Linked DNA regions of Verminephrobacter eiseniae EF01-2. The protein of the gene in region 1 interacts with the protein of each later gene in a pairwise test. Links are inferred from orthologs where the notes say so. Each region holds a gene or a part of one and is shown in the gene's direction. Other genes may lie near its edges.

The links. Proteins that work in one complex are often made in the same cells at the same time.
Region 2: the proteins of VEIS_RS11165 (region 1) and VEIS_RS04740 interact in binary tests that used the Escherichia coli proteins (3 or more experiments, as listed by UniProt). The link is inferred for Verminephrobacter eiseniae EF01-2 from one-to-one orthologs.

What each region holds. Positions count from the first base shown.
Region 1 is NC_008786.1:2,586,503-2,589,591, reverse strand. The notes cover bases 71-3,069. They hold VEIS_RS11165 (LytR/AlgR family response regulator transcription factor), read left to right. Parts: upstream 71-1,154; coding sequence 1,155-1,985; downstream 1,986-3,069. Other genes in these bases: VEIS_RS11155 (carbohydrate ABC transporter permease), read right to left, coding at 2,905-3,069; VEIS_RS11160 (IclR family transcriptional regulator), read right to left, coding at 2,021-2,887; VEIS_RS11170 (sensor histidine kinase), read left to right, coding at 71-1,158. Outside these bases: VEIS_RS11175 (2TM domain-containing protein), read left to right, coding at 1-70; more of VEIS_RS11170, read left to right, coding at 67-70; more of VEIS_RS11155, read right to left, coding at 3,070-3,089. UniProt on the Escherichia coli protein: Member of the two-component regulatory system BtsS/BtsR, which is part of a nutrient-sensing regulatory network composed of BtsS/BtsR, the low-affinity pyruvate signaling system YpdA/YpdB and their respective target proteins, BtsT and YhjX.
Region 2 is NC_008786.1:1,074,790-1,077,703, reverse strand. The notes cover bases 5-2,828. They hold VEIS_RS04740 (glutamate-5-semialdehyde dehydrogenase), read left to right. Parts: upstream 5-688; coding sequence 689-1,969; downstream 1,970-2,828. Other genes in these bases: VEIS_RS04735 (FadR/GntR family transcriptional regulator), read left to right, coding at 2,188-2,828; holA (DNA polymerase III subunit delta), read left to right, coding at 5-526. In the rest of the region: more of holA, read left to right, coding at 1-4; more of VEIS_RS04735, read left to right, coding at 2,829-2,914. UniProt on the Escherichia coli protein: Catalyzes the NADPH-dependent reduction of L-glutamate 5-phosphate into L-glutamate 5-semialdehyde and phosphate. The product spontaneously undergoes cyclization to form 1-pyrroline-5-carboxylate.

The sequences.
Region 1 (3,089 bases):
CCCCGCCAGCGGCCTGCGCGAGCGCATGGTGCAAAAGGAGCGCGAGCGCCTGCGGCGCCAAGTGCGATGAGCGCTGCTTTGCATGACCGCGATGGGGCCTGGCGCCGCGCCACGCCCATCGACTGGCTCGACAAACTGCGCAACCTGCTGCGGACCATGGCCTTTTGCCTAGTCATCGCGGCCATACAGTGCGCGTTCCAGCCCGATTGGCCTTACGACATCCCCTTGCGCTACTCGCTGGCCATCGGCACGCTGTGCTGGGCGCTGATCGACTTCGGGCGCCACCTCTTTCGGCCCAACCCCGACACGGGCTGGCCCGCCGGCATCCCCGGATTGGTCTTGCCGGCGCTGGGCATCATCCTGGGCTACCTGGGGGGCAACTTGCTGGCCGCCTGGTGGTGCGGATTTTCATCCTGGGCGCCGGGCGGCGGGGCACAGTTGCGCATCTCCATCGGCATCACGCTGCTGGCAAGCTTTGCCGTCATCTATTTCTTCTACAGCGGCAGCAAACACACCAGGCTGCACGCCAGAATGGACGAGGCGCGCGGCCAAGCCGCCGAGGCGCAACTCCGGCTGCTGCAAACGCAACTGGAGCCGCACATGCTGTTCAACACGCTGGCCAACCTGCGCATGTTGATCGGCACCGACCCGGCGCGCGCGCAGCAGATGATCGACCGCATGATCGACTACCTGCGCGCCACACTCAGCGCATCGCGCAGCACCGAGCACCCGCTGGCCACCGAGTTCGAGCGCCTGCGCGACTATCTGGAACTGATGGCCATGCGCATGGGCCCGCGCATGGCCTACACCCTCACCCTGCCCGAGGCCCTGCGCGCCGTGCCCGTGCCGACCCTGCTGCTGCAACCCCTGGTGGAAAATGCCATCCGCCACGGCCTGGAGCCCCAGGTCGCCGGTGGCCGCATCAGCGTGCGCGCCGGCACCCGCCCTGGCGCCCACGGCCCGCTGCTGGTCATCGAAGTCCATGACACCGGCGCCGGCCTGCCCCCCGCCCCGCCCCCCGGCCAACGCTTTGGCCTGAGCCAGGTGCGCGAACGCCTGGCCAGCCTGCACGGCAGCGCAGGCACCCTCGATGTGCAAACCCCCAGCGCAGGTGGAACCTGCGCCTGCGTCACTTTTCCGCTGCGGCCAGCGCCATGAACCAGCCCGCCCCGCGCGCATTGATTGCCGAAGACGAGCCCCTGCTGGCCGCCGCGTTGCAGCAAGAGCTCAGCCGCGCCTGGCCCGGGTTGCAAATCGTCGCCACCGTGGGCGATGGGCTGTCGGCCGTGCGCCAGGCGCTGGCATTGCAACCCGAGTTGCTGTTCTTCGACATCCGCATGCCCGGCCAAAGCGGGCTCGACGCCGCCGTGGAACTGGCCGAGGACTGGCCCGGCACAGGCCCGTCCGCGCGCCCGTTTCCGGCGCTGGTGTTCGTGACGGCCTACGACCAGTACGCCGTGCAGGCTTTTGAAGCGCAGGCCATCGACTACCTGCTCAAGCCAATACAGCCGGCGCGGCTGCAAAAAACAGTGCAAAAACTACAGCAGGCGCTCGCCAATCACGCGCCTTACGCTATTGATTTGGAGGCCACCATGGCGCAACTGCGCCATCTGCTGGCAGCGCCGGGTGTCGTGCCGGGCAGCAGCGCATCTTCCGGCGCAGCGCTGACGCTGATTCCGGCCAGCAGCGGCAACCGCGTCCATATGGTGCCCGTGGCCGAGGTGCTGTATTTCGAGGCCGCAGACAAGTACGTGCGCGTGCTCACGGCGGCGCGCGAATTCCTGATCCGCACCCCGCTCAAGGAACTGATCGCCCAGCTCGATCAGCGGGTGTTCTGGCAGATCCACCGCAGCACCCTGGTGCGTGCCGACGCCATCACCACCGTGACGCGCGACGAAGCCGGCAAGCTGCACCTGGAATTGACCGGTCGCCCCGAAAAGCTCCCCGTCAGCCGCCTCTACGCCCACCTGTTCAAGGCCATGTAGCAGCGCTGCACCACCCTGCCACCCTGCCGCTCCGGTCACGACCCCCCGGGTTGCCCCAAAGCCTTGGAAATATCCACAGCGGCATTTTTCAAAATCAGCAGCGTTTCCTCCAAAGTCGGGCCACGGTAAACGTCCAACCGCTCTACGAAGGGGATGACGACCGCTGCAACCACCTGGCCATCGCTCCCCCATACAGGACAGCCAAGATTCGTCACCCCGCGCAATTGCTGGCTGGGAGAGCAGGCAAACCCGTCAGCGGCGACTTTATCGACGCCCGCCAATGCCTCTCCACGCAAAACACCGGGCTCACCGGTCAAAATGGCGTTTTGCTCCAACAGACGTTCCCTTTCTTGCGGCGAACGGAACGCCAGCATCACCTGGCCGGAAGCGGTATTGAACATACCGACCACAGAGCCGGTGCGCACCCCGAAAGACAGCGGCCCCGGCGCTTGAACCTGCGCAATGACCAATATCCGGCCCGCTTCAAACACGGCAAGATGGCACGATTGCAATGCCTGCTTGGCAACCAGTTGCATGCTGGGCAATGCTGCCTCCACCAAAGTACGAATGGGCCGGTTCCTGTGGGCCAATTCAAACATCCGCGTCGTCAAGTGATAGCAATCAGCGCGATCCGCATACAGCCAGTTGCGGCGCTGCAGCGTAACCACCATCCGGAATATCTCGCCAACGCTGCGGTGCAACTTCTGCGCAATTTCCGCCATGCCCAAACCATGCTCTGCATCGGTGAGCAGTTCCAGGATATCGATACCCTTTTCCAATGCCGGGGCCGCATACTGTGGCCGTTTGGCACTGGCAGCCAGAGGCACAGCAGCCTTTTGCGCAGCAGCCTTCTGTGCAGCGGGTTTGGCGCTTTTTTTGGGTACCGCAGTCGTTGGTTTCATGAGGCAGCACCGCAATGTCAGCCTTTGACGCCGCCCAGCGTCAGCCCGGCAATCAGGTGCTTTTGCACCAGAAACGTCAGCAGCAGTGCGGGAATGATGATCAGCACCGCCATGGCGCACATGCCGGCCCAATCGATGGTAAATTGCGCCGTGAAATCCATCAAAGCCACGGGCATGGTCTTGGTGTCCGGCGACCTGGTCA
Region 2 (2,914 bases), 1.5 Mb from region 1 along the record:
TGCCGATCGTGTCGAAGGCAACCTGCTGGCCGCCCACCAAGAGATCCAGAAACTGGCCCTGCTGCACCCGGCCGGCGAATTGACGCAGGCCCAGGTCGAAGCCGCCGTGCTCGATGTCGCGCGCTACGACGTGTTCAAACTGTCCGAATCGGTGCTGGCCGGGCAGACCGCCCGCGTGCAGCGCATGCTCGATGGCCTGCAAGCCGCAGGCGAGAACGAAGTGCTGGTGCACTGGGCGCTGGCCGAAGACATCCGTGCGCTCAAGCGCGTGAAAGACGCGATGAACGCCGGCCGCCCGCTGCCGCTGGCGCTGCGCGAAAACCGCATCTGGGGTCCCCGGGAGCGCCTGTTCGAGCGCATCCTGCCCCAGGCCAGCGATGCGGCACTGGCCCGGCTATTGCAATCGGCGCACATCGTGGACGGCATCGTCAAGGGCCTGCGCTGGCCTGACTGGCCCGCCGATAGTTGGCAGGCATTGCAGCGACTGGCGCTGCAACTGAGCCGGCTGACATCGACCGCGCACTGACGGGCTTTGGGCCGCGCTGGTGATGCCCAATGGGGTCAATGGGGTTAATGGGGTCAATGGGGTCAATGGGGTCAATAGGCCACGGAGGCTTGATTTCACTTCGCCACGAGCTAGAAAAACAATAGCACAATGAATCTGCGGCACAATCGCCCGATGAGTCCGATGAACCTGGCTGAACTGACCGAATACACGCGCCATCTCGGCACCCGGGCCAAAACCGCATCTGCGCTGATGGCCAAAGCGCCAGCGGCCAGTAAGAGCCAGGCGCTCAAGGCGCTGGCGCGGCGGCTGCGCGACAACACCCCGGCGCTGCAAATCGACAACGCCCGCGACTTGGAGCGCGCCCGTGCTGCCGGTCTGGCCGCGCCCATGGTCGAGCGCCTGCAACTGAGTCCGCAGACCTTGGAAACCTGCGCCCAGGGCTGCGAGCAATTGGCGGCCATGCCCGACATCATCGGTGCGATCCAGGGCTTGCAGCAGCAACCCAGCGGCATCCGCGTAGGCCGGATGCGGGTGCCGATCGGCGTGTTCTGCATGGTCTACGAAAGCCGCCCGAACGTGACCATCGAAGCCGCCAGCCTGTCGATCAAGAGCGGCAACGCCTGCATCCTGCGCGGCGGCTCTGAAGCCATGGCCTCGAACCAGGCGCTGACAGCACTGGTGCAGCAGGCGCTGGCCGAGGCCGGCCTGCCGCAAGACGCGGTGCAACTGGTGCAGACCACCGACCGCGCCGCCGTGGGCCAGCTCATCGCCATGCCCGAATGCGTCGACCTGATCATCCCGCGCGGCGGCAAGGGCCTGATCGAGCGCATCAGCCGCGAAGCCCGGGTGCCGGTCATCAAGCACCTGGACGGCAACTGCCACATCTATGTCGACGCCCCCTGCGACATCGCCATGGCCGTGCAAGTCGCCGACAACGCCAAAACCCACAAGTACAGCCCCTGCAACGCCAGCGAAAGCCTGCTCGTGGCCAGGCCGGTGGCCGCCGAATTCCTGCCGAAAATCGGCGCCATATATGCCACCAAGGGCGTGGAAATGCGCGCCTGCCCCGAGGCGCTGGCGATTTTGGGCGCAGTGACGGGCGCCAAGCTGCTGCCCGCCACCGAGCAAGACTGGTCCGAGGAATACCTGGCCCCCATCATCAGCGTGAAAGTGCTCGACGGCGTGGACGCCGCCATTGCCCATATCAACCGCTATTCGAGCCACCACACCGACGCCATCCTGACCATGCACCACGCGCATGCCCAACGCTTCCTGCGCGAGGTGGATTCGGCCAGCGTGCTGGTCAATGCCAGCACCCGCTTTGCCGATGGTTTCGAGTACGGACTGGGCGCAGAAATCGGCATCAGCACCGACAAACTGCATGCGCGCGGCCCGGTGGGCATCGAAGGGCTGACCTCGCTCAAGTATGTGGTGCTGGGCGAAGGCGAAATTCGCCACTGAGGGCGGCGGATGCCCGGCTTTCACGGCCGGCGGACAGCTCCGAGCCCCAATGGGCATGGGGTACACTCGCCAAGTGCATGACTCACCTCATTCCATTTCCCAATCGTTCATGAAAGCAAAGGCGGAGCGCAGACAGTACCAATGTACGGCAAGCGACGCCGGCAAAGTGCACGGATGATTTGTAAATGGAATCACTCCCATCGGGTTTCGAATTGCCAATGAAATCGAATCACCCCGGCAGGCAGGATGATGAAAACACCGGGGCCAGCCCGGAGAAAATCGACGGAACCGAAGAGCCTCGACTGCGCTGGCATTTTCACCCGATCGCCAATGCCCGCGCTCACGAAGATGTCGTTGAGCAGATCATTTTCTCGATCTTGTCGGGTGCTTATTCTGCCGATGACCGCCTGCCCAGCGTCGAGCAGTTGGCACAAGCGATGAATGTCAGCAAGCCGGTCATTGGCGAGGCGCTCAAGGTCCTGATCAAGGCCAAAATCGTCCGGGTGCAGCGGGGTCGCTCCGGGGGACTGTTCGTGCTGACGAATAATGTGCCGGACGGTGTGCTGGCGCTGACCGCGCAATTGCGCCATGTGAGTCTGAGCGAAATCATCGAAGCGCGCCATCCGGTCGAACTGCAACTGGCGCTTTTGGCCGCCGAGCGGGCGACGCAAGCCGATTTTGCCGCCCTGCGCTCATGCATCGACCAACTGCGCGGGCATCGCCATAGCGATCTGTCGATCCGCATCCGTTACGACCACATGTTCCACTACACGCTGGGACGCATTGCGCGCAGTAGCGCGCTGGCGCTGTTTCAGCACCAGATTCTGGAGCAGATTTTTCTGCGCATGCCGGATTATTTTCTATACGAAGAAAACCCGGATACCGTCATCACCCTGCACGAGGGTACATTGGCCGCGATCCGCAGCCGCAGTCCCGAGAAAATCA